Regions from separate parts of the Pseudomonas sp. PP3 genome, predicted to be linked through region 2. Evidence: predicted binding sites of a transcription regulator. Region 2 holds the regulator's gene; each other region holds the start of a gene.
What was found. Region 2 encodes FliA, which starts transcription of late flagellar genes. Its sites were predicted from a motif close to CTAAAGTTTNNNNNNNNNNNGCCGNTAA; they were not measured.
Positions count from the first base shown of each region.

Region 1: the regulator FliA is predicted to act here: its motif matches at 5,898-5,925, upstream of KHO07_RS25305 (methyl-accepting chemotaxis protein).
Region 3: the regulator FliA is predicted to act here: its motif matches at 3,603-3,630, upstream of KHO07_RS00705 (methyl-accepting chemotaxis protein).
Region 4: the regulator FliA is predicted to act here: its motif matches at 4,718-4,745, upstream of KHO07_RS09095 (methyl-accepting chemotaxis protein).

Region 1 covers NZ_HG995459.1:5,560,278-5,568,368, forward strand. The annotation lists gene KHO07_RS25285 (bifunctional glycoside hydrolase 114/ polysaccharide deacetylase family protein) at 1-2,785, opposite strand, end outside; gene KHO07_RS25290 (NAD-dependent epimerase/dehydratase family protein) at 2,849-3,781, opposite strand; partial or broken gene KHO07_RS25295 (hypothetical protein) at 4,432-4,911, opposite strand; gene rimJ (ribosomal protein S5-alanine N-acetyltransferase) at 5,135-5,722, shown strand; gene KHO07_RS25305 (methyl-accepting chemotaxis protein) at 6,016-7,935, shown strand; gene KHO07_RS25310 (XRE family transcriptional regulator) at 7,995-8,091, opposite strand, start outside.
Region 2 covers NZ_HG995459.1:1,644,652-1,652,742, forward strand. The annotation lists gene flhA (flagellar biosynthesis protein FlhA) at 1-1,466, shown strand, start outside; gene flhF (flagellar biosynthesis protein FlhF) at 1,478-2,803, shown strand; gene fleN (flagellar synthesis regulator FleN) at 2,920-3,750, shown strand; gene fliA (RNA polymerase sigma factor FliA) at 3,747-4,487, shown strand; gene KHO07_RS07640 (chemotaxis response regulator CheY) at 4,654-5,025, shown strand; gene KHO07_RS07645 (protein phosphatase CheZ) at 5,045-5,833, shown strand; gene KHO07_RS07650 (chemotaxis protein CheA) at 5,888-8,091, shown strand, end outside.
Region 3 covers NZ_HG995459.1:149,976-158,066, forward strand. The annotation lists gene KHO07_RS00690 (bifunctional diguanylate cyclase/phosphodiesterase) at 1-967, shown strand, start outside; gene KHO07_RS00695 (NorM family multidrug efflux MATE transporter) at 1,079-2,473, opposite strand; gene KHO07_RS00700 (LysR substrate-binding domain-containing protein) at 2,632-3,552, shown strand; gene KHO07_RS00705 (methyl-accepting chemotaxis protein) at 3,738-5,714, shown strand; partial or broken gene KHO07_RS00710 (ATP-binding protein) at 5,815-6,465, opposite strand; gene KHO07_RS00715 (heteromeric transposase endonuclease subunit TnsA) at 6,851-7,540, shown strand; gene KHO07_RS00720 (Mu transposase C-terminal domain-containing protein) at 7,537-8,091, shown strand, end outside.
Region 4 covers NZ_HG995459.1:1,967,783-1,975,873, forward strand. The annotation lists gene KHO07_RS09080 (MFS transporter) at 1-539, opposite strand, end outside; gene KHO07_RS09085 (methyl-accepting chemotaxis protein) at 826-2,973, opposite strand; gene KHO07_RS09090 (Na+/H+ antiporter NhaC family protein) at 3,288-4,604, shown strand; gene KHO07_RS09095 (methyl-accepting chemotaxis protein) at 4,784-6,466, shown strand; gene KHO07_RS09100 (LysR family transcriptional regulator) at 6,543-7,478, opposite strand; gene KHO07_RS09105 (DMT family transporter) at 7,591-8,082, shown strand; gene KHO07_RS09110 (DMT family transporter) at 8,082-8,091, shown strand, end outside.

The sequences.
Region 1 (8,091 bases), 2.5 Mb from region 2:
CCTGCTTCATTGGTAATTGAAAAGTCCAAAGGCCCGCAGACCCCTTGCCTGCAAAACGCTGTCCATCCACTTCGACCCGGCAGGCACTCGCCGAGCGTACCGAGAAGGTCAGATCAAACTGCCCGGCAAACGAAAAACTCACGCGTTTATCATCCAGGTACTGCCAACTCAGCAGAGGCAAATTCGCATCCTCCAATGCCGGGCGGCTATCCCGATCAGGTCGCAGCACCAACAGTGCCCGATCGCTGCTCAGGGCCACATAGCGGCCTTGCGGTATATCTCGAACACCGGCAATGCCTTGCGATCGCAGCAAATCCGGCCAGCCCATTTGCGGGTCCAGGCGCACGGTGCGCAATGCATCCATGCCGCGAATCTGCCAATTGCCATCGGCGGTCCGCGCCAGGCTGGCCTGGTACAAGCCATGCAATCGATCGATGTAGTCGCTCATCCACAGCGACATCGGATTCTGCTCACGCATGTAGCCGTAGATCTCGTGCATGGCCTTGATCGAGGCTTGCTTGGTGCTTGAGTAGAAGTGGTAGTAAAGGTGCAGGCCCCGCAGACGCTTTGGGCTGTCAGTCAGTTCAAAGGTCTCGATCAATTCGCGGAAGCCGTAGTAGGGGCCGTGCCACAGGTTGGTGTAGAGGTTCTCGTTGATGATCGGCGCGTAGTACTGCAAACCGCCCTCGGTAGGGCGCAGTAACGGGTTCAACCCGGTCAGCGACGGATCGGCCTTGGTCATCATCGTTTCCGCGCCGTTGACGTTTTTCAGACCGGCATCGTAGGCAATCTTCAGCGTCGACGCCGAAGGCAGGGCATCACCTGGCCAGAACACCATTTTCACCGGTTTTTCCGGGGTGGTGAGCTGCTGGTTGATGTAGTCGCGCGAACCGACAACCTCGCGCTGGAAATCAATTTTGTCGTAGCCCGGAATCGCCATGTTCAAGCCATATTCCGGTTTGAAGTTCTCACGCTTCCTGGCCTTGTCCGGCTGCATGAAAAACGGATGGCTGAAGGTGTGAGTGGCCACTTCGACTTTCGGGTTGGCGAAGATCTCGCGGGCGATGGGCTCCAGCTCACGTGCCAGGTGCGGGAACATGCCGCGCGGCGAAATCTCACCCTCGACGATCGACACCGACGTCAGGAACGGGTTGGGCTTGATGTAGTCGTCCAGCGTGTGACGACCGGCGTACGGAGTGCCACGCACTTCGGCGCGGGATGGAAAACCATCGCCATCGATATGTACGGTGGCGATTCGACGGCCGTTTTCCGTGGTGGTGTCAGGGCGTGGTTGCTCAGGCAGACGCAGGCTTGCCTTGAGGAAGGCGAAGGGATCGAGAATCCAGCGACTGCGCTCGTTGTTCACCTCAAGAAGGTAAGGCGCCAGCGCCAGACCGCCCCAATCGCCAATGACGACCGGATTAAAAGTTTCGCCTGCGGCATTGCTCAGCGAGAGTGCCGGTGTCGGCCCCTTGGGCAATACCGAAACCGCCGTCAGATCACGGGATCGGGGCTGCACCGGTGCTTCAAAAGCGCCGACCAGCGCCTTGTCTTGATGAGTAACGGTCAGGGTTTGGGTACCCGGCGGAGCTTCGCGGGTCAGGCCCATGCGCTTGAGCAGAACCCGGTCTTCAATCGGCAGGCCGGAGAAAAAAACCACCGGCACGTGCTCGTCCAGACGCGCGCTAATGAAGCGGTTGAACGCTGCAGCATCTTGCGGCGAACCGCTGGTCATCCACGTAATCACCCCGGCATACAAGCCACTGAAGCGATATTCCGGCATGGAGCTGTTGGCAGGCAGGTAGTCGACGCGATACCCGAGGTATTCGAGCAGCCCCCCGAGATAGGTATGACCGGCATTATCAGCCAGGTCACCCTCGCGCGGGTCGTAAACCAACGCTACACGTCGCGGCTGCACTTCGATGTTGCTGATACCCATCGAATTCAGGTCTGGGGTGCTGATAAAAGGAATGAAACCTTCATCGCGCAAACGCTTGGCCAGCTTGCGGGCCTCCTCACGTCGTTCCGGTGGCAAATAGTCGATCGCCACCAGTGGAATGCCCTTGGCACGCAACGGTTGCAGCTGGCCCAGCAGCCATTGGCGGTCCGCCTCCGGCACGGGTCGATATCGCTTGGCGGCTGCATCCCAACCGGCATACAGCGACTCGAAAGCTACCGCTGCCGCCACGCCGTCGAGCTCCGGCAGCACTTCAAAGCCACGATTGAAAAACAGTTTCAGCTTTGGCTGCTGCTTGTGCAGTTCCCGCAGAAAACTGGCAAGGCCGGCACGCTGTGCTTCACGTGATGCTTCCGGCAGTAGAGTGAAACTGTCGAGGGTATCGAGAAAAAGTCCGCCATAACCCTGGGCTTGCAGCTGCTTGGCACGCCCGAGCAAATGTTCGCGCCAGGCCGGTGCCGTGAGGTCCATGACCTGGCTGTTCCACGAATCGTTTCGCACCGGAGAGACAGCCTTGTCCAGGCCGGCCTTGGTGATGTCAGCCTTTGAGCCGTCGAACTCTCCCACAGACACATAGGCAAACGGTTCACTGCCCAGCTTGCGCAACGTTTTGACATCGCTCGCCGTCATGTGCCCCGGCTCGACAACTGCCCAGTCGAACTGGGCCAGTTCAGAGATCGGCGGCTCATCGGCATACCAGAAGGTCACGCTGGAAGGAGGGGTCAACACCGCGGCTTGTACGGCAGGTCCACTCACACATAGCGCCATAGCGGCTAGCAGTCGCTTGGCGACCGAGCGGACACGCGTCCTGCGAAAAACGATTTCCATAACTCACTCTTGAAATGACGGAATTCAGTACTGCTTGAACGTCGGGCAGTAAAACCGACCGAGTTACAAACTGCGGATGAGTTGCGCTAGACCGTTGCCGATGGAAGTCGGTTCCGGAAGCTTGAAGCGCTCAAGCAGGCGGGCATTATTGGCGCGCGAATGGCGTATGTCGCCTTGACGTGGCGCCTGATTATTCACCGTCAGAGGATTGCCGGTGGCGGCCCCCAGTTCAGCGATCAAATCATTGAGGCTGGTGGAACGGCTCAGACCGACGTTCACCGCCCCGGGACGCGGCTCGGTGGTCTCCACGGCTTGCAGCAGAATGCTCACCAGGTCCAGGACGTAAACGAAGTCGCGGGTCTGCTCGCCATCACCGAAAATCGACACCGGCTGCTGCTTCAGCGCTCGCTCGGTGAAAATGCTGATCACCCCGGAGTACGGCGAGGACGGATCCTGACGCGGGCCAAAGATGTTGAAGAAGCGCAGGATCACCGGCTCCAGGCCGTGCTCGCGGCGATAGAAATCCAGGTAGTGCTCGCTGGACAACTTGTCGCTGGCATAGGGCGTGAGCGGCGATTTTGGCGTGTCTTCGTCGATGGCCGAACCTTCGCCGTTGTTGCCATAGATGGCAGCACTGGAGGCAAACACGACGCGCTTGATCCCGGCCTTCAGCATGTTTTCGCAAACGTTGAGGGTACCGACGAAATTGGCTTGATGCGTACCGACTGGATCGTCCACCGACGCTTGCACCGAAGCCACTGCCGCCAAATGTACGACGGCGCTGCAATCGCGCATGGCCTGGGCCACGGCGGCGCTGTCTGCGACATCGCCGATAACCAGGTTCAGATTGGCGTTGTCCATTGGCAAATTACTGACTTTGCCGGTGGACAAGTTATCCAGAACACGGACTTTATAACCCTTGGCCAGCAACGCTTCGACAAGGTGCGACCCAATGAATCCCGCTCCGCCAGTGACCAGTACGCGCTCAACGAACATGAAATTTCTTCCTGAATATTCAAGCGGATACTCGTTCAAGAGGCCGCTGACGGTGTGGGCATTTGTCATCGTATTGCGGTTGCGAACAATGGGGAACTGCCCAGTCACCACCGACATTTTTATGGCGCTAAGCCATCAAAACGCGGCTGATAATGGGAGATCAAACTGGCACTGTCAATAGCTTGTCTATTTTGCCGCCACGCGGCACGCAATAGTGATTATCCGTCACTTTATTGACGCCCAAAATGGATCCATTTTGAGCGAAATAGGCGCCATGCCTTCCTGGTCATTGACGTCCCCCCTCTTCCACAATGGCACATCGGCGGCATCCATCGAAGTCTCTGGGAGCATCATTTCAGTCACATTATAAAAATGAGTCAAATGTGATCAGCATTCCACTCGCGCAAAATTAGCCCTGAGCGCATCCAGATCGTCGCCTCTCGCCACTGTCACACTCATCGGTCGACAGATGAACTTTTCTTCACCCCGCCTCCAAGCCACACCCTGTACATTTGCCTCGCTCATTCAAGAAACTACGGTTTGCCCGCCCTCCCGCGGGCTTTTTTTTTGTTTGTGCGTACCTTAAAGCTGGCAAGAAACCACGGTGCCGCTGCTGCTGGTAACGTCGCTCAGGCAAATGGGATTGGTTCATGGTCGGTGGTGTCGAAGAACACGCGCACCGGCTTATGCCCTTCGGGCAAGGTATCCAGCGCCTGTAACCAGCCGGCTTGCAGCGCCTTGGCCCGCAACGCCGGCTTGAGTCGCTTGCCGTGTTCGTCCTGCATCGAGACCTTGATCGGGCGGCGCAGGTAACCGAGCACCGGCGCGGCGTCAAACTCTTTGACCTGGTGCTGGGCCCAGCGGATGGGTAGCCACGGCGAGGGTTGGAATTCTCCGGGGCCGCGGTTGCTGATGGTTTGCCAGAGGGTGGGGAGTTGGGATCGCCAGTAGGTGGTGGACATGGTGCTCGGGGGGATTGAGAGTTTGGCTCCCTTGGCGCGCCCTTGAGCTTCATACCATTTCAAAAATGCTTTATCACGATCCCAGTAAAAGGCCCATAACTTGCCCAGATCGGTGTTTTTGTTCTGATTGTCCTCAGCCTCATGGGTGGCATAACGGCGGATGTACCGAGGTGAACTTGATCAAGCGCCGGTTCTGTGGCGAGAATATTTTTGTTAGTTCCATTAACAAGCTTCCTGCGGCATAAACGGCCAGAGCTCGATCAATGAGCCATGCCTTGGTGGTGCTCAAGCACAGGAATCAAGACGTCCAGGAAATAGTTTGTATGTAGGACGCGTCTTTTTTTACGGAAACTCCCCCCACGAAAATTGTGCACGCAAACTGGAGCACAACATGGCGATCTTCACCCTGCCCTGCAAACGCCTGAACCTGGCCGTCCTCAGCCCGAGCCAGGCAGCGTTGGAAAGCGACTTCTACCTGCGAAACCAGACACACCTGGCGCCGTGGTCACCGATCCGTGCAGACGATTACTACAGCCCGGAAAAAATCCGTTCGCGCCTCGCGCAGCAAGCCATGGCGTTTGATGAAGGCTATGCGGTGCATTTCGCCGTGCTCGATCGCGACAGCGGGCAGATGATCGGCGCGTGCAATTTCAGCGGGATCGTTCGCGGCGCTTTCCAGGCCTGCTATCTGGGCTATCACATCGACCACGCCCATCAGGGCCAAGGCCTGATGCATGAAGCCGTGGACGCAGGTATCCGCTACATGTTCGAAACGCTGAACCTGCACCGGATCATGGCCAACTACATCCCCGGCAACGAACGCAGTGCACGGTTGCTGGAGCGGCTGGGGTTTGAACGTGAAGGCTATGCCAAGGCGTATCTGAACATTGATGGACGATGGCAGGATCACGTGCTGACGGCGCGGGTCAGCACGGTCTGGGAAGATCCGGATCGGCAATGGTCGCGCAGCCTGGATTAACTCATGTCTGTTCCGGGTCGCCCCTGCAGCAGGACTGAGCCTGCTCGCGATGACCTCGGCTCAGTCGATAATGATCTCGCCTGATCGACCGGCCTCCCCAGCCGCGCCCGCCCCTAAAAAGCCAGCGCCAGGGACCTTGTTGAACATGCACCTTCACAATCCCTCGACAAAATCCTTTCAGCTCTCGCGATCACTGCCGATACAGACCTTCTACACCGCATGCTGGCCCCCAAAAACAACAATCTTCCAGCCAACCGACGATCGAGAAACACTACGTTCCTGGAGGAATTTTGATGAATAGCTGGTTCGGCAATATCAGCGTGAACCTGAAACTGGGCCTGGGGTTTGGCCTGGTACTGGCCTTGACCTGCGTCCTCGCCCTGACCGGCTGGACCAGCCTGGGCAGCCTGATTGACCGCAGCAACTGGATGAGTGACATCACCCGGCTCAACGCGGGCCTGACCAAGCTGCGGGTGGTGCGCCTGCAATACATGCTGGCCAACGGCGACGAAACCACCGCTCAAAACGTGCAAACCACCCTCGAAGCGTTTTCCGCTCAACAGCAAGCGTTGCTGGTGAAATTCAAGAGCCCGGAAAATCTCAAACTGCTCAGGGAGCAAGGCACTGTCATCGATGCCTACAAGACATCCCTGAACAAAATGCGTGGCGCTTATCGCGCTGGCAACAGCGCCCGCGACGTCATGACCGTCAGTGCCGAAACGGCCAATACGCTGATCAACGACATCAACACCCGCGTACAGCAAATGCCGCTGAGCGACCAACGCTTCGAACAGTTCCAGGCCATCACCGCCGCCAAGGAAGCGTTCCTCCTGGCCCGCTACGAAGTGCGTGGCTACACCGCCGCCGCCAACGCCGAGACCGAGCAAAAAGCTGCCACCCAACTTGATTCCGCGATCGCCAGCGTGAAGTCGCTCAATGGGCACTTCGCTGATGAGCAGCCAGACGCCCTGCGTCAATTGGAATCCGCGTTGGGCAGCTACCGCGGCGCCTTGCAAGCCTACAAAACCGCGAACAGCGATGTGGTGCAGGCACGCAAGGAAATGACGGACCAAGGTGCAGCCATCGTCAGCCTGAGCGAGCAGCTGTACCAGATCCAGCTCGACCGTCGCGACGCCGAAAGCGCCAATGCCCGCACCCTGCAACTGGTCAGCACGCTGCTGGCATTGTTGGTGGGCATCATTGCCGCCGTACTTATTACCCGGCAGATCACCGGTCCATTGCGCGACACCCTGGCGGTGGTTGATCGCATCGCCAGCGGCGACCTGTCCCAGGACGTCAAGGTCACCCGCCGCGATGAACTCGGCGTATTGCAACAGGGCATCGCGCGCATGGGCGTGACCCTGCGCGATTTGATCAGCGGCATCCGCGACGGCGTCACTCAGATTGCCAGCGCTGCCGAAGAATTGTCGGCCGTCACCGAGCAAACCAGTGCCGGGGTCAACAGCCAGAAAATCGAGACCGATCAGGTCGCCACCGCGATGCACGAGATGACCGCCACCGTGCAGGAAGTCGCGCGCAATGCCGAGCAAGCCTCGCAAGCCGCCGCGGCGGCGGACGGTGAAGCCCGTGAAGGTGACAAGGTGGTTGGCGAAGCGATCGCGCAGATCGAACGCCTGGCCAGCGAAGTGGTGCGTTCCACCGAAGCCATGAGTGTGCTGCAACAGGAAAGCGACAAGATCGGCAGCGTCATGGACGTGATCAAGGCCGTGGCCGAACAGACCAACCTGCTGGCACTCAACGCAGCGATTGAAGCGGCGCGCGCCGGTGAAGCCGGACGTGGTTTCGCCGTGGTGGCCGACGAAGTCCGTGGCCTGGCCCAGCGCACGCAAAAATCCACCGAAGAAATCGAAGGCCTGGTGGCCGGTTTGCAAAACGGTACCCAGCAAGTGGCGGCGGTGATGAACAACAGCCGCACACTTACCGACAGCAGCGTCGCCCTGACCCGCAAAGCGGGTGCCTCACTGGAAAGCATCACCCGCACGGTGTCCAACATCCAGTCGATGAACCAGCAGATCGCCGCTGCTGCCGAACAACAAAGTGCCGTGGCCGAAGAAATCAGCCGCAGCATCATCAACGTGCGCGACGTCTCGGAACAGACTGCAGCGGCCAGCGACGAGACAGCGGCGTCCAGCGTTGAACTGGCGCGGTTGGGCAATCAGTTGCAACAGATGGTGAGTCACTTCCGCGTATAACTCGTATACGCCGCCAACTCGAACAGAAGCCCTTTGAATAAAGGGCTTCTGTGTTTTTTTCAGTTGGAAAAGTTATCGATCTTTACCTGACCTTCAGGAAAGGTCGCGATAATTTCCAGTTCGCCACCCATGGCGCGGATGTAGTTACGCAATGTA
Region 2 (8,091 bases):
GCGGCATGGCTGTCGGTATCTTCCAGCACAACATGACGTTCGCTGACGCCGGCAAGGTCTACGCCTTGCTGACCATCGGTGACGGTTTGGTGGCGCAATTGCCATCACTGCTGTTGTCTACCGCTGCCGCGATCATGGTGACCCGTGCTTCCGGTTCCGAAGACATGGGCAAGCAGATCAACCGCCAGATGTTCGCCTCGCCCAAAGCGCTGGCGGTCTCCGCTGGTTTGATGGCGGTGATGGGCCTGGTGCCCGGCATGCCGCATTTCTCGTTCCTGAGCATGGCGGCGCTGGCGGCGGGTGGCGCGTACCTGTTCTGGCGCAAGCAGAACATCGTCAAGGTCCAGGCCCTGCAAGAGGTCAAGCGTCAACAAGAGTTGCTGCCATCGCCGGCCCGCGCCCAGGAAACCAAGGAGTTGGGCTGGGATGACGTGACGCCGATCGACATGATCGGCCTGGAAGTCGGCTACCGCCTGATTCCATTGGTGGACCGCAACCAAGGGGGGCAATTGCTGGCGCGGATCAAGGGGGTGCGCAAGAAGCTGTCCCAGGATCTGGGCTTCCTGATGCCCACCGTGCACATCCGCGACAACCTCGACCTGGCGCCCAGCGCCTATCGCCTGACCCTGATGGGGGTGATCCTGGCCGAGGCTGATATCTACCCGGATCGCGAACTGGCAATCAACCCGGGACAGGTCTACGGCACACTCAACGGCATTACCGCCAAAGATCCGGCTTTCGGCCTGGAGGCGGTCTGGATCGAAATCAGTCAGCGCGCCCAGGCACAATCCCTTGGCTATACAGTGGTCGATGCCAGTACAGTGGTGGCCACGCACTTGAACCAGATTCTGTACAAGCACTCCAGCGAGCTTATCGGGCACGAAGAAGTGCAACAATTGATGCAATTGCTGGCAAAAAACTCGCCGAAACTGGCTGAAGAGCTGGTGCCGGGTGTGTTGTCGCTGTCGCAACTGCTCAAGGTTCTGCAAGCGCTGCTGGCCGAACAGGTGCCGGTGCGTGACATACGCAGCATTGCCGAAGCCATCGCTAACAATGCTTCCAAGAGTCAAGATACCGCCGCATTGGTGGCCGCTGTGCGCGTCGGCGTAAGCCGCGCAATCGTGCAAAGCATTGTAGGCACTGACTCCGAGCTGCCAGTGATCACCCTGGAGCCAAGGTTGGAACAAATATTGCTCAATAGTCTGCAGAAGGCAGGACAAGGCTCGGAAGAGGGCGTTCTGCTGGAGCCAAGCATGGCTGAAAAGCTGCAACGCTCGCTGATCGATGCAGCGCAGCGCCAGGAGATGCAAGGTCAACCGGTGATTCTGCTGGTGGCCGGTCCGGTCCGCGCGATGCTCTCGCGATTTGGCCGACTGGCAGTCCCGGGTTTGCACGTGTTGGCTTATCAGGAAATCCCTGACAACAAGCAAGTGACCATCGTTGCGACAGTAGGGCCCAACGGCTGAGGTAGTGGTTTATGCAAGTTAAGCGTTTTTTCGCCGCCGATATGCGTCAGGCCATGAAACTGGTTCGTGATGAGCTGGGCGCTGATGCGGCCATCATTGGCAACCGCCGCATTGCCGGTGGTGTCGAGCTGACGGCTGCCCTGGATTACAAGCTGTCGGCGCTGGCGCCACGCGTGCCGAACATGGAGCTCGAAGACGAGCTGCGCAAGACCCAGTCGCGCATCGTCACCGCCCAGGCCGAGTTGAGCCTGCGCAGCGACGGCGAAAGCGACAACGCCACCAATCGCCAATTGTTCGCCGGTTTGCCGCTCACCGCAGCCGAGCCGCTGATCGAGCCGACCTACGCCGAGCCTCGTCGCCCTGCGCCAGCTCCGGCTCCGGCGGCCGCGATGGATTCCCGGGTATTTGACTCGATGCGTTTCGAGCTCAACAGCCTGCGCGAGCTGATGGAAGTACAGCTGGGCTCCCTGGCGTGGAATCAGCTGCAAGGCAGCAGCCCGGGCCAGGCCAACCTCTGGCGTCGTCTGCAACGTATCGGTTTGTCCGGGCCGTTGTCTCGCGACCTGCTGGCGCTGATCACCGACATTCAAGAACCCCGTCAGGCCTGGCGCATGTTGCTGGCGCACCTGGCGCGGATGATCGCCACGCCGGAAATCGAGCCGCTGGAAGAGGGCGGGGTGATTGCCATGGTCGGCCCTGCCGGCATGGGCAAGACCACCACCCTGGCCAAACTGGCTGCCCGTTACGTGCTCAAGTACGGCGCGCAGAATATCGCGCTGGTGAGCATGGACAGCTACCGCATCGGTGCCCAGGAGCAGCTCAAGACCCTCGGTCGGATTCTCAATGTGCCGGTGACCCACGTTGATCCGGGGCAATCGCTGGTGCAAGCGCTGGAACCCCTGCTGCGCAAGCGCGTGGTGCTGATCGATACCGCCGGCCTTCAGGCCAGCGATCCGGCTCTGCGCATGCAGCTCGAAAGCCTGGCCGGACGAGGCATAAAATCAAAAAATTATCTGGTCCTGGCAACCACCAGCCAGAAACAGGTTCTAACCGCCGCTTATCACAGTTACAAGCGCTGCGGGCTTGCTGGCTGCATCCTGACTAAACTGGATGAAACGGCAAGTCTGGGCGAAGTGCTGAGCCTGGCCATCAGCCATGAATTACCGGTGGCCTACCTGACTGATGGCCCGCGGATTCCGGATGATTTGCATCTGCCGCGTCGTCATCAACTGGTCAGCCGCGCCGTCAGCGTGCAAATGCAGGAAGAACCCAGCGAAGAAGCCATGGCTGACATGTTCGCTGATATCTACCACAGCCCCACCAAACAGGTAGGCTGAGGTAACAATGAATAGTTTTTGTACCTACATCGATGGTCTGCCATGCATTGTTCGGTTTACGAACGCGCAGCCAGTAATGTGGCCTCCGTCTATGCAAGACAAGGTAAAGAAATAACATGGGCAGCATGCATCCCGTACAGGTGATCGCGGTGACCGGCGGCAAAGGTGGCGTCGGGAAAACTAACGTGTCAGTGAACTTGTCCCTGGCTTTGGCTGAACTTGGCCGGCGCGTCATGTTGCTGGACGCCGACCTGGGGCTGGCGAACGTCGACGTTCTGTTGGGCCTGACACCCAAACGTACCCTGGCCGACGTGATCGAAGGTCGCTGCGAGCTGCGCGACGTCCTGTTGCAGGGCCCGGGCGGCATCCGCATCGTTCCCGCCGCGTCCGGCACCCAGAGCATGGTTCACTTGAGCCCGGCGCAACATGCCGGCCTGATCCAGGCCTTCAGCGACATCGGCGACAACCTCGACGTGCTGGTGATTGACACCGCTGCGGGTATCGGTGACTCGGTAGTCAGTTTTGTCCGTGCGGCCCAGGAAGTGTTGCTGGTGGTCTGCGACGAGCCGACCTCGATCACCGACGCTTATGCGTTGATCAAACTGCTTAACCGCGACTACGGCATGAACCGCTTCCGCGTCCTGGCCAACATGGCCCAGAGCCCGCAGGAAGGGCGCAACCTGTTCGCCAAGTTGACCAAAGTCACGGATCGCTTCCTCGACGTCGCCCTGCAATACGTCGGCGCCGTGCCTTATGACGAAAGCGTGCGCAAGGCCGTGCAAAAACAGCGTGCCGTTTACGAAGCGTTCCCGCGCTCCAAGTGCTCGCTGGCCTTCAAGGCGATCGCGCAGAAGGTCGACACCTGGCCGCTGCCCGCCAACCCGCGCGGGCATCTGGAGTTCTTCGTCGAGCGCCTCGTGCAACAAACGGCAGGACCCGTGCTATGACAGCCAGCGGCTACAACCTCTACAAGAAATCGGCACGCGATGCGCAGTACGAGCTGATCGAGCGTTACGCGCCGCTGGTCAAACGCATTGCCTACCACTTGCTGGCGCGTCTGCCGGCCAGTGTCCAGGTCGAAGACTTGATCCAGGCCGGGATGATTGGCCTGCTGGAAGTTTCGACCAAATACGACGCCAGCAAAGGCGCAAGTTTCGAGACGTACGCGGGCATCCGCATCCGCGGCGCCATGCTCGATGAAGTGCGCAAGGGCGACTGGGCGCCACGCTCGGTCCACCGCAATACCCGCATGGTCAGCGACGCCATCCGCTCGATTGAAGCTAAAACCGGCCGTGACGCTAAAGATCACGAAGTTGCGGCCGAACTCCAATTGAGTCTCGACGATTACTACGGGATTTTGAACGACACCCTGGGCAGCCGTTTATTCAGTTTCGACGATCTGTTGCAGGACGGCGAACACGAAGGGCTGCACGAGGATGGCGCGAGTGCTCACCTCGAGCCGTCACGCGATCTGGAAGATGAACGCTTTCAGGCAGCGCTGGCGGACGCGATTGCCAATTTGCCGGAGCGTGAGCGACTGGTGTTGGCGCTGTACTACGACGAAGAGTTGAATCTCAAGGAAATCGGTGAGGTCCTGGGGGTCAGCGAATCTCGGGTCAGCCAGTTACATAGCCAGTGCGCAGCCCGTTTGCGGGGGCGTTTGGGAGAGTGGCGAGCGCGCTGAAGGCAGTGTGGGGGCACTGCGACGTGGCTGGTGGGGTGATGAACCGCGCCGGTCTCGCTTCGTTGTACTCCAGACAGTCATTGAGTGCTTTGCCAGATTGATTGAAATGGCGCGTCCAGGTGCTGGGCGCGTTTTAGTCTGCTTGGAGGTCGAATTGGACAAGAACATGAAAATCCTCATCGTTGATGACTTCTCAACGATGCGGCGGATCATAAAAAACCTGTTGCGTGACCTTGGGTTCACCAACACGGTCGAGGCCGACGATGGCACTACCGCCATTCCGGTACTCAACAGCGGGAGCATCGACTTTCTGGTGACCGACTGGAACATGCCTGGCATGACCGGTATCGATCTGCTGCGCCACGTGCGTGCCGATGAAAAGCTCAAGCACCTGCCGGTGCTGATGGTGACCGCTGAAGCCAAGCGCGAGCAGATCATCGAAGCGGCCCAGGCCGGTGTAAACGGCTATGTGGTCAAACCCTTCACGGCCCAGGCGTTGAAAGAAAAAATCGAGAAGATTTTCGAACGCATCGGTTGAACTGCGCCACGGGGGAGCTATGGGGCATAACGAATCTTCGCAGGGCGATTTTGAATCGACCCTGAAAAAACACGCCGTCGAACTGGTCGCGAGCCTTGAAAAAGGCAGGTTTGGCGATGCTGTGCAATTGATCCATGAGCTCAACCAGACCCGTGACCGCGGCCTGTATCAGGAAGTGGGCAAGCTCACCCGCGAGCTGCATAGCGCGATCGTCAATTTTCAGATTGCCCCGCACATGCCGCAAGCCGAGGAGGTGTCACAGATCACCGACGCCACCGAGCGTCTGGGCTATGTGGTCAAGCTGACCGAGGCCGCGGCCAACCGCACCATGGACCTGGTGGAAAACGCCACGCCGCTGGTCAACAGCCTGGCCGACGAAGCCCAGGCCTTGAGCACGGATTGGGGGCGGTTCATGCGTCGCGAAGTCGGCGCTGAAGAGTTCCGCGAACTGGCCCGGCGCGTCGACGGGTTCCTGGCACGCAGCAGCACAGACAACCGTGCCGTGTCGGGCAACCTCAACGACATCCTGCTGGCCCAGGATTATCAGGACCTCACAGGTCAAGTGATCAAGCGTGTGACCCAACTGGTCACCGAAGTTGAAAGCAACCTGCTCAAGCTCGTACTCATGGCCAGCCAGGTGGACCGCTTTGCGGGCATCGAACATGACCGTGAAGCGATGCTTGCAGAAAAAGATCCACAAAAACATCTCTCTCAGGGTGAAGGTCCGCAGATTCATGCCGATAAAAGAGAAGACGTTGTGTCCGGTCAGGACGATGTGGACGATTTGTTATCCAGCCTGGGATTTTAGCGTTTTAGAATTTTAGGTTTTTTGGGTTTTTAGACCTGTAGGAGCACACCATTAATGAGCTTCGGCGCCGATGAAGAGATCCTTCAGGATTTCCTGGTTGAGGCCGGCGAGATTCTAGAGCAACTGTCCGAACAGCTGGTCGAGCTGGAAAGCCGACCGGATGATGCGGATTTGCTCAATGCAATTTTTCGCGGTTTCCACACTGTAAAAGGGGGCGCCGGCTTCCTCCAGCTCAACGAGCTGGTGGAGTGCTGCCACATCGCCGAGAACGTGTTCGACATCCTGCGCAAGGGTGAGCGTCGCGTTGACTCGGAATTGATGGACGTGGTTCTTGAAGCGCTGGACGCGGTGAACAGCATGTTCAGCGAAGTCCGCGAACGCAGCCCGATCACGGCTGCTACACCGGAATTGCTCGCGGCACTGGCCCGTCTGGCCGAGCCGCAATCGGCCGACGAGGTTGCACCTGCACCTGTCGCCCACTTGGTTGAAGAGCCTGCCGCTGAAAGCGAGTCGGGTGATATCACCGACAATGAATTCGAACAACTGCTGGACTCGCTGAACGCCGTCAAGGCCCAGGCCGAGGCGCCGGCGGCTGCTCCGGTATCGGCCGGCGATGCGGCGGCCAGCGATGAAATCACCGACGCCGAGTTCGAGTCGTTGCTCGACCAGTTGCACGGTAAAGGCCAGTTCGCGGTTGATGCCGTGGCACCGGCTGCCCCTGCCGCGCCGCAGGCTCCGAAAGCCGCGGGCGACAGCTCGGACATCACCGACGACGAATTTGAAGCACTGCTCGACCAGCTGCACGGCAAGGGTAACTTTGCCGTTGATGCGCTGGAATCGGCCATCGCTTCGGTGCCGACGCCTGCCGCGCCAACCGCTGCGGCGGCCGGTAGCGACCTGATCACCGATCACGAATTCGAATCGCTGCTCGACGAACTGCACGGCAAAGGCAAGTTCACTGAAGTAGGCGCGACCGCAGGAACGGCAACCGCTGCCAGCGCAGCGGTGGCGGCGCCTGTCGCCAAGGCTGCGGCACCGAAACCGGTGGCCAGGGCCCCTGAGCCAAAAGCCGAAACACCGGCGCCTGCCGCCGCTGCCGCACCGGCCCCGGCCCGTGCCCCGAGCGCGCCACCGGCGGAAAAACCGGCCAGCGAAGCCGAGACCACCGTGCGGGTCGACACCGCGCGCCTGGATGAAATCATGAACATGGTGGGCGAACTGGTGCTGGTGCGTAACCGCCTGGTCCGCCTTGGTGCCAACAGCGCCGACGAAGCCATGTCCAAAGCCGTGTCCAACCTCGACGTGGTCACGGCCGACCTGCAAACCGCGGTCATGAAGACCCGGATGCAACCGATCAAGAAGGTCTTCGGGCGCTTCCCGCGCCTGGTTCGCGACCTGGCTCGCCAGCTCAAGAAAGAGATCAACCTGGAGCTGGTCGGCGAAGAAACCGACCTCGACAAGAACCTCGTCGAGGCCCTGGCCGACCCGCTGGTCCACTTGGTGCGCAACGCGGTCGACCACGGTATCGAATCGCCGGAAGAACGCGAAGCATCGGGCAAGGCTCGTGGCGGCAAGGTCATCCTGGCGGCAGAGCAGGAAGGCGACCACATCCTGCTGTCGATCTCCGATGACGGCAAAGGCATGGACCCGAACGTCCTGCGTTCAATCGCGGTGAAACGCGGTGTGATGGACAAGGACGCCGCCGATCGCCTGAGCGACACCGAGTGCTACAACCTGATTTTTGCACCGGGCTTCTCGACCAAGACCGAGATCTCCGACGTGTCGGGTCGTGGCGTGGGCATGGACGTGGTGAAAACCAAGATTTCCCAGCTCAACGGTTCGATCAACATTTTCTCGGCCAAGGGCCAGGGATCGAAGATCGTCATCAAGGTGCCGTTGACCCTGGCAATCATGCCGACGCTGATGGTCATGCTCGGCAACCAGGCGTTCGCGTTCCCGCTGGTGAACGTCAACGAAATCTTCCACCTCGACCTGTCGACCACCAACGTCGTGGACGGCCAGGAAGTGGTGATCGTGCGGGACAAGGCACTGCCATTGTTCTACCTCAAACGCTGGCTGGTCAGCTCCGCCGCTCACGAAGAGCAGCGCGAAGGCCATGTGGTGATCCTTTCGGTGGGCACCCAGCGGATCGGCTTCGTCGTCGATCAACTGGTGGGCCAGGAAGAAGTCGTCATCAAGCCATTGGGCAAAATGCTCCAGGGAACCCCGGGCATGTCGGGCGCCACCATCACCGGTGA
Region 3 (8,091 bases), 1.5 Mb from region 2:
TGGCGAAAGCTTGTTGATCGGCTCCAGCCTGGGCATCGCCCACGCCCGTGCCCAGGCCGGTGCCGACCCGTTGATGTGGCACGCGCACATCGCCATGCAGCAGGCCAAGAGCACACAAGGTTGCACTTTTCATATCTTCAACGAACGCATCAATCGCAATGCCCGCAGCATCGCCGATCTCGAAACCGAGCTGCGCCGGGCGTTGCGCCGCGATGAGCTGGAGCTGCATTACCAACCACGCCTGAACCTTGCGGACGGACAAATCGTCGGTCTCGAAGCCCTCGTGCGCTGGCGCCACGCTGAGCGCGGTTTGCTGCCGCCGAGTGAATTCGTGCCGCTGGCCGAGCAAAGCGGTTTGATCGTGCCACTGGGCTACTGGGTAATTTCCCGTGCCCTGCGTGACATGCAGGCGCTGCTGGAGCTGGGCTTGCCGCCGTTGCACATGGCGATCAACCTGTCGTTCCGCCAGTTTCAGGACAGCCAGTTGCTGTCGACCCTTAGTCGGTTGATTGCCGAGCGGGGCGTCGAGGCGCAGTGGCTGGAATTCGAATTGACCGAAACCGCGGTCATGCGCCGCAGCGATCTGGTGAAGCAAACCATGGATGCCCTCGGGCGTCTGGGCGTGCGTTTTTCCCTCGACGACTTCGGCACCGGGTTCTCGTCGTTCGTGCACCTCAACAGCCTGCCGATCACCTTGCTGAAGATCGACAAGAGCTTTGTCGGCGGCATGGAACAGCGCGAAGAGAACCGCAAACTGGTCCACGCGATGATCAACCTGGCGCACAACCTCAACCTCGAAGTCGTCGCCGAAGGCGTGGAAACGCCGGAGCAACTGGATTTGTTGCGCGGATTCGATTGCGATCAAGTGCAGGGCTATCTGATCAGCAAACCGCTGGCGTTGGCGGATCTGGTGGAGTATTTGATGTTTGGCAGCAATCAGCAGGCGCCACTGGAAATCGTGGTTTAACCCGCACCACACCCGTGTAGGAGCTGGCTTGCCAGCGATGGCGGTGGGTCAGTCGACAAATGTGTTGAATGACAAACCGCGTTCGCTGGCAAGCCAGCTCCTACAGGATTCTCATTCGGCCTGGACGGCGTCGAAACGTTCTGCCGCCGGCTCCCGCCGAATCATCCGCTTCATCTTCCACTCAAACGCCAGCGTCAAACTGACCGCCGCACAAGCCAGGCCCAGCGCCAGACCCCACCAGACTCCCGTCGGCCCCCAATTCAGATGAAAGGCCATCCACCACGCCGCCGGTGCGCCGATCAGCCAATAGCAACCCAGGCCGACCAGGAAGGTGGTCTTGGCGTCCTTGAGCCCGCGAATACAGCCCATGGCGATGGTTTGCGTGCCGTCGAACAGCTCGAACCACGCCGCCACCGCCAACAGGCTCACGGCCAGGTTGATGACGTCGCGAAACGCCGGGTCGTTGTGATCCAGGAACAGACCGATCAACTGATTCGGCAGCAACCAGAACACCATCGCAAAGCACAGCATCGCCGCCGCACCGAAGGCGATGCCGACCCGACCGGCCAGTCGCGCATCCAGCAATTGCCCGGCGCCGTAATGCTGGCCGATGCGCATGGTGATCGCATAGGACATCCCCGCAGGAACCATGAACGCCACCGAGACGATTTGCAGGGCGATCTGATGCGCCGCCAGTTGCGTGCTGCCCATGGTGCCCATGCACAGCGCCGCGAACGCAAACAGCCCGACCTCCACGGCGTAGGTGCCGCCAATCGGCAGACCCAGGCGCCACAGTTCTTTCAGGTACTGCCGGTTGAGTCGCAGCAACCCCTGGCGCAGCGGATAGGCGTCATAAGCCGGATGCCGGCGGATGTGCCACGCCAGCGCAAGTGCCATGAGGTTGGCGACAATCGCGGTGACCAGGCCGATGCCCATCAAACCGAGCTTCGGCAGGCCGAACATGCCGGTGATCAACGCGTAATTGAGCAGGAAGTTGGCCACCGTGCCGCCCAGGCTGATGACCATCACCGGTGTCGCGCGGCCAATGGCGCTGGTGAAACCGCGCAAGGCCATGAAGCTCAGGTAGCCGGGCAGGGCGAAGGGCAAAAAGATCAGGAACTGCCCGGCCGCCTGGACGTTGCTGTCGGTCTGGCCGAACAGCAACAGCACCGGTTTGAGGTTCCACAGCAGCAACCCGGCACCCAGCGCCATCAACCAGGCCAGCCACACCCCGGCCTGGGTCAGGCGGGCCGCGCCGAGAATATCGCCCGCGCCCTGACGGATGGCCACCAGGGTGCCGACCGCCGCGATCACGCCAATGCAGAAAATCGATACGAACGAATAGGACGCCGCACCGAGCCCGCCGCCGGCCAGCGCCTCGGGGCTCAGGCGCGCCATCATCAGGGTGTCGGTGAGGACCATCAACATGTGCGCCAACTGCGAGGCAATCAACGGCCCCGCCAGCCGCAGGATGGCCCAGAGTTCAATACGCGCTGGATGCTGCATGGTCATCACGCTCGAATGGCAAAGAGTTCACGAAAACGTCGATTCTCGGCGCTTTGCGGGGTTTGCACAAAGGGATAAAAAGGATGGGTGGCATGATTCAAACTCATGCTGGAGAGTTTCTGATAGGGTGGCCGAACCCCGCTATAGGAGCTTTCTGAATGTCACGTCGTCTTCCTCCCTTGTATGCCCTGCGCGCATTCGAAGCGGCGGCGCGGCATAGTTCGTTTACCCGCGCAGCGGAAGAGCTGTCGATTACCCAAAGTGCGGTCAGTCGGCATATCCGGACCCTCGAAGAGCATTTTGCCTGCCGCTTGTTTCATCGCAGTGGCCGCAACCTGCAACTGACCGAGTCCGCCCGTTTGCTGTTGCCGGGTATCCGCGAAGGCTTTACTGCCCTTGAACGCGCCTGCAACACCTTGCGCGCCGAAGACGACATCCTGCGCATGAAAGCCCCGTCGACCCTGACCATGCGATGGTTGCTGGCGCGCCTCAGCCGCTTCCGACATTTGCAACCGGGCAACGAGGTGCAATTAACCAGCGCCTGGATGGATGTCGATTCGGTGGACTTCAACGACGAGCCATTCGACTGTGCGGTGTTACTCAGCAATGGCCATTTCCCGCCGGACTGGGAGGCGAGTTACCTGTTCCCCGAGGAGTTGATCCCGGTAGGCGCGCCCAATCTGTTGAACGATCAGCCCTGGGATGTGGCGCGCCTGGTCAACACCGAACTGCTGCACCCGACGCCTGATCGTCGCGACTGGCGTAATTGGCTGGAACGCATGGGCCTGGCCGAGCAGGTGTCGCTCAAGGGCGGGCAGGTGTTCGATACGCTGGAGCTGGGCATGATCGCCGCCGCTCGAGGCTACGGTGTGTCCATGGGCGACTTGCTGATGGTGGCGGAGGATGTGGCCCAGGGTCGTTTGAGCCTGCCGTGGCCGACTGCCGTTGCCAGCGGGGAGAAATACTACCTGGTCTGGCCGAAAACCCGCCCCGGCGGCGAGCGCATGCGCCGACTCAGCGACTTTCTGCAAGGCGAAGTCCAGGCCATGGAGCTGCCTGAAGTCGTGCACTTGAGCTGAAACGATGAAGCCCCTGAAGTAGCGGCCTTGCGCCATATCCTAACTCGTTGCTCAAGTATTGCCGTTTGCCGCCGAAAATCTCTTCGTGGGACCTTCGTGCAGGTTCGACGCTACCCCCATTATTAGAAATTTTGCCGAGCATGCGTCGCGATCAGGATGATCCGTTCGCTCGGCCAGGAGCTGTCATGTCTCAACCTCGTGCCCGGATCGCTTCACAGCTTGGTCTTGCGCTTGCCGTGATACTGGCGATTGTCATCACCGGCAGTACCTTGTTCGCCCTGCGCTCGCTGGACACGGCCAATCTGGCCACCCGCGAAGAACACCTGGCCAGTGAAGCCCGGTTGCTGGCCGATCAGTTGAGCACCTTTCACGGCACCCTGCGTGAAAGCACCCAGCGCCTGGCGGGTCTGTTCGAAAAGCGGTTCAGCGCCGGCCTGAGCGTGCACCCGGATGAACCGGTGGCCGTCGCGGGTACGCAGACGCCGGGTCTGCACCTGGGCAGCGAAGTGCTGAACAATAATTTCAAGGAAGTGGACGACTTCAAGCAGATGACCGCCGGCGTGGCCACGGTATTCGTGCGCAGTGGTGAGGACTTCATTCGGGTTAGCACCAACGTCACCAAGCAAGATGGCAGCCGTGCCATCGGCACTGTGCTCGATCATGCGAATCCGGCCTACGCCCGATTGATGGCGGGGCAAAGCTACGTGGGTCGGTCCCTGTTGTTCGAACGCTTCTACATGTCGCAGTACACCCCGGTGCGTGACAGCAGCGGCAAGGTCTTTGCGGTGCTCTACGTAGGGTTCGATTACACCGACGCGCAGAATGCCCAGTTCGAAAACCTCAAGCGCTTCCGTATCGGCCAGACCGGCTCTCTGGCATTGCTGGACGAGCAAAACAAATGGCTGGTGCCGATTGCTGGCGTGCAGGCGCTGGATCAAGCGGTCCCGGCCGTTGTGGCGCTCGCGAAGACCCCGGGCAAGGGCGATTTCTGGAGCGACTCGTCGCAAGACTTCTACAGCATTGCTGTGCCATTCGAGGGCGGTCCGTGGTCGGTGGTGGCGAGCATGCCGAAAGCCGAAATCAGCGCGGTGACCTGGAGCGTCGGCATTCAGTTGGCCATCGGCAGCCTGCTGGCGATGTTGATCGCGGTAGGTTCGGCGGTCTGGTTGCTGCGCAGCAAACTCGCGCCGCTGGGTGATCTGGTGCGTCAGGCCGAGGCCTTGGGCGCGGGTGACCTGAGCGTACGCCTGAGCGTGACGAGCAACGACGAAATCGGCCAACTGGCCCGCGCTTTCAATCAGATGAGCCAAGCGCTGTCGACCATGGTTGAGCACATCCGCAACGCATCGATGGAGGTCAACAGCCGTGCCCAGGCCTTGTCCGGTTTGTCCGGTGGCGCTTATGAAGGGATGGAACAGCAGTCGGGCGAGATCACCAGCATGGCCGGTGCGGTGGAAGAGTTCAGCGCCACGTCCCTGAACATCGCCGACAACATGGGCAACACCCAGCGTCTGGCGCAGGAAAACGCCCAGCAAACCCAGATCGGTCGTACGTCGATGGACGAAGCGTCCTCGTCGCTGGAACAAATTGCCGGGGCGTTGAACAGCACCGCGACGGTGATCAACACCCTGGGACAACGCTCCCAGGAAATCGGTGGCATCGTCGGTGTGATTACCTCGATTGCCGAACAGACCAACCTGTTGGCGCTGAACGCCGCGATCGAAGCCGCCCGCGCCGGCGAGCAGGGTCGTGGCTTCGCCGTGGTGGCCGATGAAGTGCGCAATCTGGCGTCCCGTACCCGTCAGGCGACTGACGAAATTTCCGGCATGATCCAGAGCATCCAGCAGGAAACCGGCAACGCCATCAGCACCATGGAGCAGGGCAACGTGCTGATGCAGGAAGGCTTGTCGCGCAACGCCAATGTTGCTTCGGCACTGGCGCGGATCGACGAACAAAGTCGCTCGGCCGGTCAACAGTTCGCCGCCATCACCACCGCGACTCAGGAACAGAGCAGCACCGCGACCTTGCTCAGCAGCAACCTGCAAAGCATCGCCCTGGCCAACAGTGAGCAGCGTGAGGTGGTGTCGAACCTGGCGGTGACGGCCAAAGAGCTGGAGAAGCTGGCGGCGGATTTGCGCTCCGAGGTCGACCGGTTTCGTTGAGGTGCTTTTGAAATAGCTTTCGCGAGCAGGCTCGCTCCCACAGAGATCCAGGCCTTGCAGCCGACCAGGATCAAATGTGGGAGCGACGCGGTATAAGCATTTACTGCGTCGCCGGCCGATACTGCAATGCTTCCGCCAGATGCTCGCGGCTGATCCCCTCAACTTGCTCCAGATCAGCCAGCGTCCGCGCTACTTTCAGCAACCGATGCGCAGAACGCAGTGAAAGGGTCAGCCGCTCACAAGCGGTTTCCAGCCAATGCTCATCGGCTGTGGATAACGTGCAGTAGCGGCGCAACCCCGGCAAATCGAGAAAAGCATTGGCACACCCCTGACGCTTCTGCTGTCGTTCCCTGGCTTCAGCCACGCGTAACGCCGCGCTGGCACTGTCCTCTCCCGGTTTGATGACTGGATTCAACGCCGTGGCCTCACGCGCCACGGTCAGGTGCAAATCGATGCGATCCAGCAAGGGCCCGGAGAGTTTGTTGCGATAGCGCTGGACCATGTCCGGCGTGCAGGTGCAACGACCGCTGGGTTCGCCGAGAAAACCGCAGGGGCAAGGATTCATCGCCGCGACCAATTGAAAGCGCGCCGGAAAACGCACGCGATCCTTGGCTCGGGAAATCACGATATGGCCGGACTCCAAGGGTTCCCTCAGCACTTCCAGCACTTTGCGCTCGAACTCAGGAAGCTCATCAAGGAACAGCACCCCGTGATGGGCGAGAGTGATTTCGCCGGGTTGCGGTTTCGAGCCGCTGTAGGTCTCGGCAATTAATGCGAATGGCCTCCCGTGGAAGTCCCATAAGACCGTAAACGGCTGCAGAATTAAATGCGACGGCCTTCGGTAATAGATGCGACCACGTTCAGTTCCAATGGCAATTGATGCGACTATCCTCAAGTCGCTCCGACCGCCGATTTTTTACTGTTAGAGGTAATAGTGCTCAACCCATGACAGAGGGCGGGATATGACTGGGAGAAGATTTCGTTAAGGCGGTAACGGTTCACGATTTAGGACGTTTTTCAGCCAGCATTGACGTTCATTTTTCTAGGTTCTGTACCCGGATTAGGGGCGAATTACCCACCTTTATGTCCTACACTGAAAGCATGATTCCTGGTATCCGGTTGACCAGGTGAACATTATGCAGACCTACCGTATTCCCGCCGTCGCTCATCAGCAGACTCGGCCGATTTCTCCCACAAGGCGCAGCCTTTCCGGCACCTTTCCATTGCGTAATGGCGATGGCATTCCTTACGAATCGCTACTAGAACGCGACTTTTTGGCGCGTGTGACGTTTTCCAACCGGGTATGCGATGTGATCGCGCAACCAGTACAAATCCCTTTTCAAGGTGATGGCGCGCGAACGCACAGCTATACCCCAGATTTCCTTATTAATTATCACGTGGATCGCCAGATTGGCGCCTACCCGGTGCCGCTGTTGGTTGAGGTAAAACCGCGAGATCACTGGGAAAAAAACTGGCGCAAATGGTTACCGAAATGGAAAGCCGCCTGGCGTTATGCCCAAGAGAACGGTTGGGCGTTCCATATTTACGATGAATCGCGAATACGTGATACGGGATTCACCAACATCCAATTCCTTGATCGTTACAAGGCGATGGACTTTGCCCGAGAGGAAAGTGAATGGGTTCTGCAAACCGTTCGTGACACGGGTCCCGTTGCGGTGCACTACCTGCTCGCCGTCCACTTTGCGGGTATCTACCGAGCCCGCGGAATCAGCCATATCTGGCATTTGATCGCGACCCGTCAACTCGACTGCGACATCCGTCAGCCACTGAACGACTTTTTGGACGTCTGGATTCCTTCGCCATGAACACCCTCACATATCACGGTGAAAAGCCCCAGGCTTTCATCCCGGATCGGGCACGTCTGTCACTCGAGCGAAATGCATTCGTTCGGTACGGCGATGATGTTTATCGGATCAATCAGGTCTTGGATTTCAAGACAGTCGTCGGCATCGATGTTTACAGTGGTCGTGCTGCAGCTTTGCCGGTCGACGGCCTTAAGCCCATTGCGCAAGAGCGTTTGGACGGCCTTTATGTCAATTACGACATGGAGAGCATCAGTGAAGAACAATGGGCAATTGCGAAAAGGCGGTTTGAAGCCATTGAGCCCCTGCTGGGTGATGTCGTTCGAACTAAGGCTGAGATCAAGGCACGTGCACTGCTATACGAAGTGGACACTGCCACGGTCTATCGCTGGATGGACCGGTACAAGAGCTGGGGCGAATTGCTGGCCCTGATACCGAGAAAGCGTGGTTGGCAATCTGGAACAGTTCGAATATCGGCAGAGGCCGATGAACTCCTTGATGAGGTGATCCGGGAGTACTACCTCAGCAAGACGCGGCCAACGGTCAGCAAAGCA
Region 4 (8,091 bases), 320 kb from region 2:
ACCACCAGCGAAAGAAACAGGCCGAGGGTCGCGGTGGTCTGGATCCACGAAGTGAAATAACCGCGTCTGCCTTTGGGGGCATGCTCGGCCACGTAGGTCGCCGCACCGCCGTACTCGCCGCCGAGCGCCAGGCCCTGCAGCAGGCGCAGGGTGATGAGGATGATCGGTGCTGCCACGCCGATGGTCGCGTAGCCCGGCAGGAAGCCCACAATTGCCGTGGAAACACCCATGATCACGATGGTGATGAGGAAGGTGTGTTTGCGCCCGATCATGTCGCCCAACCGGCCGAACACAATCGCGCCGAATGGCCGCACGGCAAAACCCGCAGCGAACGCGAGCAGGGCGAAGATGAAGGAGGTGGTCTCATTGACGCCGGCGAAGAAGTGCTTGGCGATGATCGCGGCGAGGGAGCCGTACAGGTAAAAGTCGTACCACTCGAAGACGGTGCCCAAGGACGAGGCGAAGATGACCTTGCGCTCCTCCTTGGTGACGCCGTGGTTGGATGCGCTGCCCGTGCTTGTATCGTCGATTGCCGCCATGAGTTTTCTCCGTTGTTCTTGTTGTAGGCCGGAGCACCTCTCATTTATTGCCGTACCCGGGCCTTGGGACACAGACTGACGGCCTCGCATCGCTGCAAGGTTTCCTGAAGCATAATCGGCTTTGGGTAGATATCCACTCGCCATCATTGAGCACGGCAGCGAAGGACTTTTCAGAACTGTAGAAGCGAGCCTGCTTGCGATAGCGGTGTATCAGACACATTTGATACTAAATGTGTCACCACCATCGCCAGCAGGCGGGCTGGCCCTCACAGCGGATCACTGGGGCTTAAACGCGGAACTGATCCATCAAACCCTGCTGATGATTCGCAAGGCAATTGAGTGACTGGCTCACCCGCGCCGATTCATTGGCCTGCCCCGACAGCGACTCGGTCACATCGCGGATGGTCGCGACGTTGTTGTTGATCTCCTCGGCCACCGCGCTTTGCTCTTCGGCGGCACTGGCGATTTGCAGGTTCATGTCGCTGATCACGGTCACCGCCTCGCCGATCTGCCGCAGTGCCGTCACGGCCTGGCCGACCTGCTCGACACTGCCTTGGGCCTGGCGATGGCTGTTGCCCATCGACCCCACCACATCCTGGGTGCCGCTTTGCAATTGCTCGATCACCAGCCGGGTTTCCTCGACGGATTCCTGGGTGCGCCGCGCCAGGTTGCGCACTTCATCGGCCACCACGGCAAACCCGCGCCCGGCCTCACCGGCACGGGCTGCTTCGATGGCGGCATTTAGCGCGAGCAGGTTGGTCTGTTCGGCGATGGCGCGGATCACTTCGAGCACCGAACCGATCTTTTCGCTATTGGCCGCCAGACCTTCGACCTGAATCATCGCCGCGCTCATGTCGGCGGCGAGGTTGTCGATGCTCGCGGTGGTGCGGTCGATCACGGTCAGGCCCTGGCGGGTCGCCTGATCAGCATCCCGGGCGGCTTGCGCTGCCTGGGCCGCGCTGCGGGCCACGTCCTGGGCAGTGGCGCTCATTTCGTGGGACGCGGTGGCGACCTGATCCACCTGACGGAATTGCTGCTCCATGCCGGCGCTGGTCTGGGTGGCGATGGCGGACGACTGGTCGGCGGTGCTGCGAGCGTCCTGCACCGAGCGTTTGACCTCGGCGATGATCGGTTGCAGCTTGTCGAGGAAGCGGTTGAACCAGCCCGCCAATTGGCCCAGCTCATCCTGTTTGTCATAGGCCAGGCGGCGGGTCAGGTCACCTTCGCCGCTGGCGATGTCTTCGAGCATGTGCGCCACGCCCAAAATCGGCTTGGTCACGCTGCGGGCCATCAGCCACACCAGTACCAGCCCGATCAATGCGGCGAGCGCACCCAGGCCCAACTCGGTCAGGGTGCCGGCGGTGTTACCTTCATCCAGTTGCTTTTTCAGGGTCTCGGCGGGGCCGATCAGCACTTTCTCCGGGACGTCGAGCAACACGCCCCAGGATTTTCCACCGGGGATCGGCTGGAACGGCGACAGCACTTTGAGCTGTTGATTGCTGTGCAGGCTGGCGGTCTGGCTGCTGGTCGCGAGGGTGCGCATCAACTCGGCACCGTTGGTGGGGTCGATGGCTTCCAGGCGCTGGCTGAGTTTGCCGGCGTCCGGGCTGTGACCGGCGAGCAGGCCGGCAGGGCTGATAATGCTGACGCTGGTCTGGCCGTCGTAGAGTTTCTTGCTCGCGCCCTGACTGATGGCTTGCAAGCGGTTGAGGTTGATGTCCACCGATAACGAAGCGATCACCTTGCCGTTGACCATCAGCGGGAACACGATGCTGGTCATCAGCACTTTCTGGCCGTCGATCATATAAAAGTAGGGTTCGATCACGCAGGGCTTGAGGCTGGTGCGCGGGCAGGTAAACCAGGCGTTGGCCGGTTCGCCGCTGGGCCCGGTGCTGGTGTCGGTCATGTCGCTTTCCGGCAGCGCCATCGACGTCACCTTGCCCGGCGAAGGCTGCGACCAGTACAGGGCAAAGCGGCCCTTGTCGTTGCTGCCCAATTCGTCCTGGCCGCTGAACAGTTCGTCCTTGCCGTCCAGCCCGTCGGGTTCAAACACCAGGGACAAACCCAGCAGTTCCGGATTGGCTTGCAGGGCCGATTTGACCTGACGGGTCAGGTCTTCGCGCAGGTCGAAGGCATCGAGGAAGCGCTTCTCGGCCTGATCCCGCAGAAACAGCACCTGACGGGAGAATCCATGCCCGTATTGATAGGCGTCCATGAATTGCTGGCGAATGACCAGTGCCTGGTTTTCACCCTGGGACTCGATCCGCGCCTGGGCCGCTTCAGTCAGCATCTCCATGCTCGAGGCTTTCACCATCGCGGAGCTGTGCTCCATGCGGTACAGCGAAAGACCCACCAGCAGGGTCACGATGCCCGCCAGGCACAGCCCGGCCAGCAGGGTGATTTTCCATTGAATGGAAAGTTGTCTGAGCGACATGGAGACGTCCTTTATTCGATAAATATCTGAGACTTTGCACTGTAACGGCAGCCATCTGGCTTTCTTTACGCCGCCCCCGAAAATCGAATCGGCTGTAGTCGCTCGTTTGCCAGCGATGCGGTCGCAGGATCACCGCAAGGTTGCATGGACCCATCGCCAGCAAGCCGGCTCCTACAAAAGGACGCGCCTGACTTTGACAAGGCGGCAGCGGTCCGGCAAAGTGCGCGCCCTTCTAATAAGACCCATTCTTTAACCCGCTGGCGGCCCATGCGAGCTGCCGACCGGACTCTTTCCGTTTGTGTCGAGGTAATGAAATGAATGCAGTAATTGCCGCGGTTGGCGTCATGCTGATACTCAGCCTGTCCCGCGTGCATGTGGTGATCGCGCTGATCGTGGGTGCGCTGGTGGGCGGTTTGACCGGTGGCCTGGGAATCGACGCGACCCTCAAAGCCTTCAACAGCGGCCTCGGCGGCGGGGCGACCGTGGCGTTGTCCTACGCGTTGCTCGGTGCTTTCGCGGTGGCCATTGCCAAGTCCGGCATGGCTCATGCCCTGGCGGACAAAGTGCTGGCGATGGTCGATCGCCAGCACGCCACGGGCGGTGGCCAGGTCAAGTGGTTGTTGATCGGTCTGCTCTGGGTCGTGGCCATTGCCTCGCAGAACATCTTGCCGATACATATCGCCTTCATTCCCTTGCTGGTGCCGCCGCTTCTCTACGTGCTGACCAAGCTGCAGCTGGATCGCCGGTTGATCGCCTGTGTCATTACCTTCGGCCTGATCACCCCGTACATGTTCCTGCCGGTGGGCTTCGGCAACATCTTCCTCAATGAAATCCTGCTGGCCAACGTCGCCCGCAGTGGCGTGGACGTCAGCGGCATCAACGTCACCCACGCCATGGGTATTCCGGCGCTGGGCATGGTGACGGGCTTGCTGATCGCGTTCATCAGCTACCGCAAGAAGCGTGTCTACGACCTGAAAAAGATCGAGCAAGTCGAGCAGGTTGCGGTGCAGTACAACCCGATGAGCCTGATGGTAGCGGCTGTGGCGATTGCCGCAGCCTTCATTATTCAGTTGCTGCTGGACTCGATGATTATTGGTGCGCTGGCCGGTTTCCTGATTTTCTCGGTCTCGGGCATCGTCAAATGGCGCGACACTGACGACCTGTTCACCGAAGGCATGAAGATGATGGCGATGATCGGCTTCATCATGATCGCCGCCTCGGGGTTCGCCGAAGTGATGAAGGCCACCGGCGAGGTGCAGACGCTGGTCGAATCGTCGGCCGCGTACATCGATCACAGCAAAGGCATCGGTGCCTTGCTGATGTTGCTGGTGGGTTTGCTGGTGACTATGGGCATCGGCTCGTCGTTCTCCACCGTGCCGATCCTGGCGGCGATTTTCGTACCGTTGTGTGTGCAGTTGGGCTTCAGCCCGATTGCCATCGTGTGCATCGTCGGCACCGCCGGCGCCCTGGGTGACGCCGGTTCGCCAGCCTCGGACTCGACCCTCGGCCCGACTTCCGGCCTGAACATCGACGGCCAGCACCATCACATCTGGGACACCGTGGTCCCGACTTTCCTGCACTACAACCTGCCGCTGCTGGCGTTTGGCTGGATTGCCGCGATGGTGCTGTAACACCGCAATTCACCCCGTGGGAGCGAGCCTGCTCGCGAAAGCGTCGGCACTTTCAGCATCTATGTGACTGACAGGCCGTCATCGCGAGCAGGCTCGCTCCCACAGTGACCGCGTTCAACTTTTGAATTGGCCTGCCGTTAAAGCTTTAACCACGCCAACAAAATCAAAGAGTGAACGTCATGCGCATGAGCCTGAAGGCTAAAGTCCTGTCCCTTGCCGTCCTCCCGGTGTTGCTCTTCGCGCTGGTCATCAGCCTGACCACGTTGTTTATCCTGCAAGGCCAGGCCCGCCAGGAGGTCGTGGAAACCCGCGAGCGCCTGCTCAGCGATGCCAAGGCGACCCTGCAAAGTTATGTTGCCGTGGCGATGACCACGATCAAGCCGCTGTACGACGCTGCCGCGCAGGGCGACGACGCGGCACGGGCGCAGGCCATCAAGTTGCTGTCGAACATCACCTACGGCAAGGACGGCTACTTCTTCGGCTACGACTCCAACACCGTGCGCCTGTTCAAGGCCAAAGATCCCGAAGGCGTGGGCAAAAGTTTCAAGGACAACCGCGATCCCAACGGGGTTTACGTCAACCGCGACCTGGTGAAAGTCGCCCAGGACGGTACGCACTACCTGCAATACAGCTCGCCGTTGCCGGGCAATAACAAGGTGCTGGTGCCCAAGCTCGGTTACACCGAATATTTGCCGAAGTGGGACATGGCGGTGGGTACGTCGGTCAACCTTGACGGTATCGAAGCGCAAGTCGCCGTGGTCGAGGCCAAGGTTCAGGAGCGCATGCAAGGCGTGGTGCTGAGCATTGTCGGCGTGGCCGTGGTGGTGCTGGTGCTGCTCGCCGCAGCCGGGATGTTGTTGGCCAACACCATTCTGCGCCCGCTGAACCAGATGAAAGCCAACCTCGACGACATCGCGGCGGGCGAGGGTGACCTGACCCGTCGCCTGAACATCACCAGCCAGGATGAGCTGGGCCAACTGGCCGGCTCGTTCAACCGCTTCGTCGACAAGATCCATGGCCTGGTGCGCCAGATCACCGAAATGACTGCACAGTTGACCGGGCTGGTGACCCAGGTTTCCGACCAGGCCAACCGTTCGGACCAGGCCATGGAGCGTCAGCGTCACGAGACCGATCAGGTCGCCACGGCGATCAACGAGATGTCCGCCGCCGCCCAGGAAGTGGCCAAGAGTGCACAAAATGCCGCGGTTGCCGCCCAGCAGACCGATGAAGAAGGACAGGCCGCCAAGCGTGTAGTGGCGGGCAGCATCGTCAAGATTCATGCGTTGGTGGATGACATTCGCAGCAGCGGCGTGTCTTTGGACAGCCTGCAAAAAGACGTGTCGTCGATTGTCAGCGTGCTCGGGGTGATCCGCTCGATCGCCGAGCAGACCAACCTGCTGGCACTCAACGCGGCCATCGAAGCGGCCCGTGCCGGTGAGGCCGGGCGCGGCTTTGCGGTGGTGGCCGATGAAGTACGGGCGCTGGCCAGCCGTACGCAGATCAGCACTCAGGAAATCCAGGGCATGATCGATCGCTTGCAGGCCGGCACTCAATCGGCGGTGGAAGCCATGCGCCGTTCCAGCGAGGCCGGTGACGGCACGTCCGCGCAAGCCAACGAGGCGGGTGCCTCGCTCGATACCATGGCGCAGTTGATTGCCACCATCAATTCGATGAACGCGCAGATCGCCAGCGCCGCCGAGGAACAGACGGCCGTGGCTGAAGAGATCAACCGCAGCGTCCACCAGATTGCGGTGGCGGTCGACAACGTTGCCGATGAAACCCAACTGGGCGCGCAAACCTCGCGCAGCCTGGCGGACCTTGGGCAGCGGCTGGGCAGTCTGGTCGGCCAATTCCGCATCTGACCAGCAACACCCCACTGCAGGAGCCGGCTTGCTGGCGATAGCGCCCTCGAGGACGCCATCGCCAGCAAGCCGGCTCCTACGGTCTGTCCCAGTACGGCACTTCGCCGAAACACTCGACAAAGTAGTCAATCACCGTCCTGACCTTCACCGACAAGCGCCGACTGCCGGGCCAGAGCACGGCGATCTGCTGTGGCTCCAGGCTGTTGGAAACCTGATAGCTCCCCAGCACCGGCACCAGCGTGCCGTTGCGTACCGACTCACCAATCAACCATGAAGGAAACATCACCAAACCCAACCCCTGTTCGGCGGCTTGCGTCAGGGTGTCCGCGTGGTTGCCGGTGAGCGGCCCCTTCACCGAATACGGTACCCACGGCTGGGTGCCCTTGCGGAAAAACCAGCGCTGCAGGCCAGACACGCCTTTGTAGGCCAGGCACTGGTGCCTGGCGAGCTCGTCGGGATGTTCGGGCGTGCCGTGGCGTTGCAAATAGGCCGGGCTCGCCGCCACCTGAAAACGCTGCGGCGCCAGAACCCGCGCCTGCAGGCTGGAGTCGCGCAGCGGGCCGATGCGAAACAGCAGGTCGGCACCTTCTTGCAAAGGCGCGACGTAGCTGTCGGTCTGCTGGATATCCAGTTGCAGCTTCGGATAGCGCGCCCACAGTTGCCCCAGCCACGGCGTCAGGTGCCGCTGGCCGAAAACCACCGGTGCGTTGATGCGCACCAGCCCGCTCGGCTCGCTTTGTTGTTCCAGCAACGCCTGTTCGGCTTCCTCCAGTTGCACCAGCACCAGCCGCGCGTGATCGCCCAGCACCCGGCCAGCTTCGGTGGGCGTAACGGCGCGGGTGTGGCGGTAGAGCAATTGCTGGTTGAGGGCCTGCTCCATCAATTGGATCTGCCGGGAAATTGAAGAGGGTGCCACGCCTTCGCGGCGGGCGACTTCGGAAAAGCTGCCGTGATCGAGTACCGAAACAAACAGCCGAAGCGCCTTGAATCCCAGTTCGTTGAGGCCGTGCATGGTCAATCCTACTGTGCGAGTTACGCAAAAGTGTTGTCCGGATGCTCCCATTTATCGCACAGCTATGCCAGACGATAATGCGCGCCATCGTTCCTTTACGCAGGTGTTGACTATGCAGGCTTCTATTGATGATGTGAGTAGCGCAGCGGCGCCGGCCACCCGCTCCGGGCTACGGCTGTTGCTGCTGCCATTGGTGATTCTGGCCGGTATGGGCCTTTCGGTGGAGGCCGGTCTGCTCGGGCCTTTGGGCGTTCAGGTGGGTCACTTGTGGGCGACCTTGAGCATTTTTGGCGTGGGTTCGGCGATTCTGTTTTTCCTGCTCTTGCTCAGCGGCCCGCAACAGGGCCCGGCCTTTAGTGAGCTGCCGCGCTGGCAATTGATCGGTGGTTTTCTCGGGCCGATCTATGTGGTGGTGCTGACGCTGGCCACCCCGCACATCGGTATCGCGATGACCATGATCGCGATTCTGTCCGGGCAGGTCGGCAAGAGTGTCTTGATCGACCATTTCGGCTGGTTCGGTGCCACGCGCAAAAAGGTGAACGGTGAACGTTGGCTGGCCTTGCTGCTGATTGTCGCGGCACTTGTCCTGATTGCTCGGGGGTAATGATGAGTC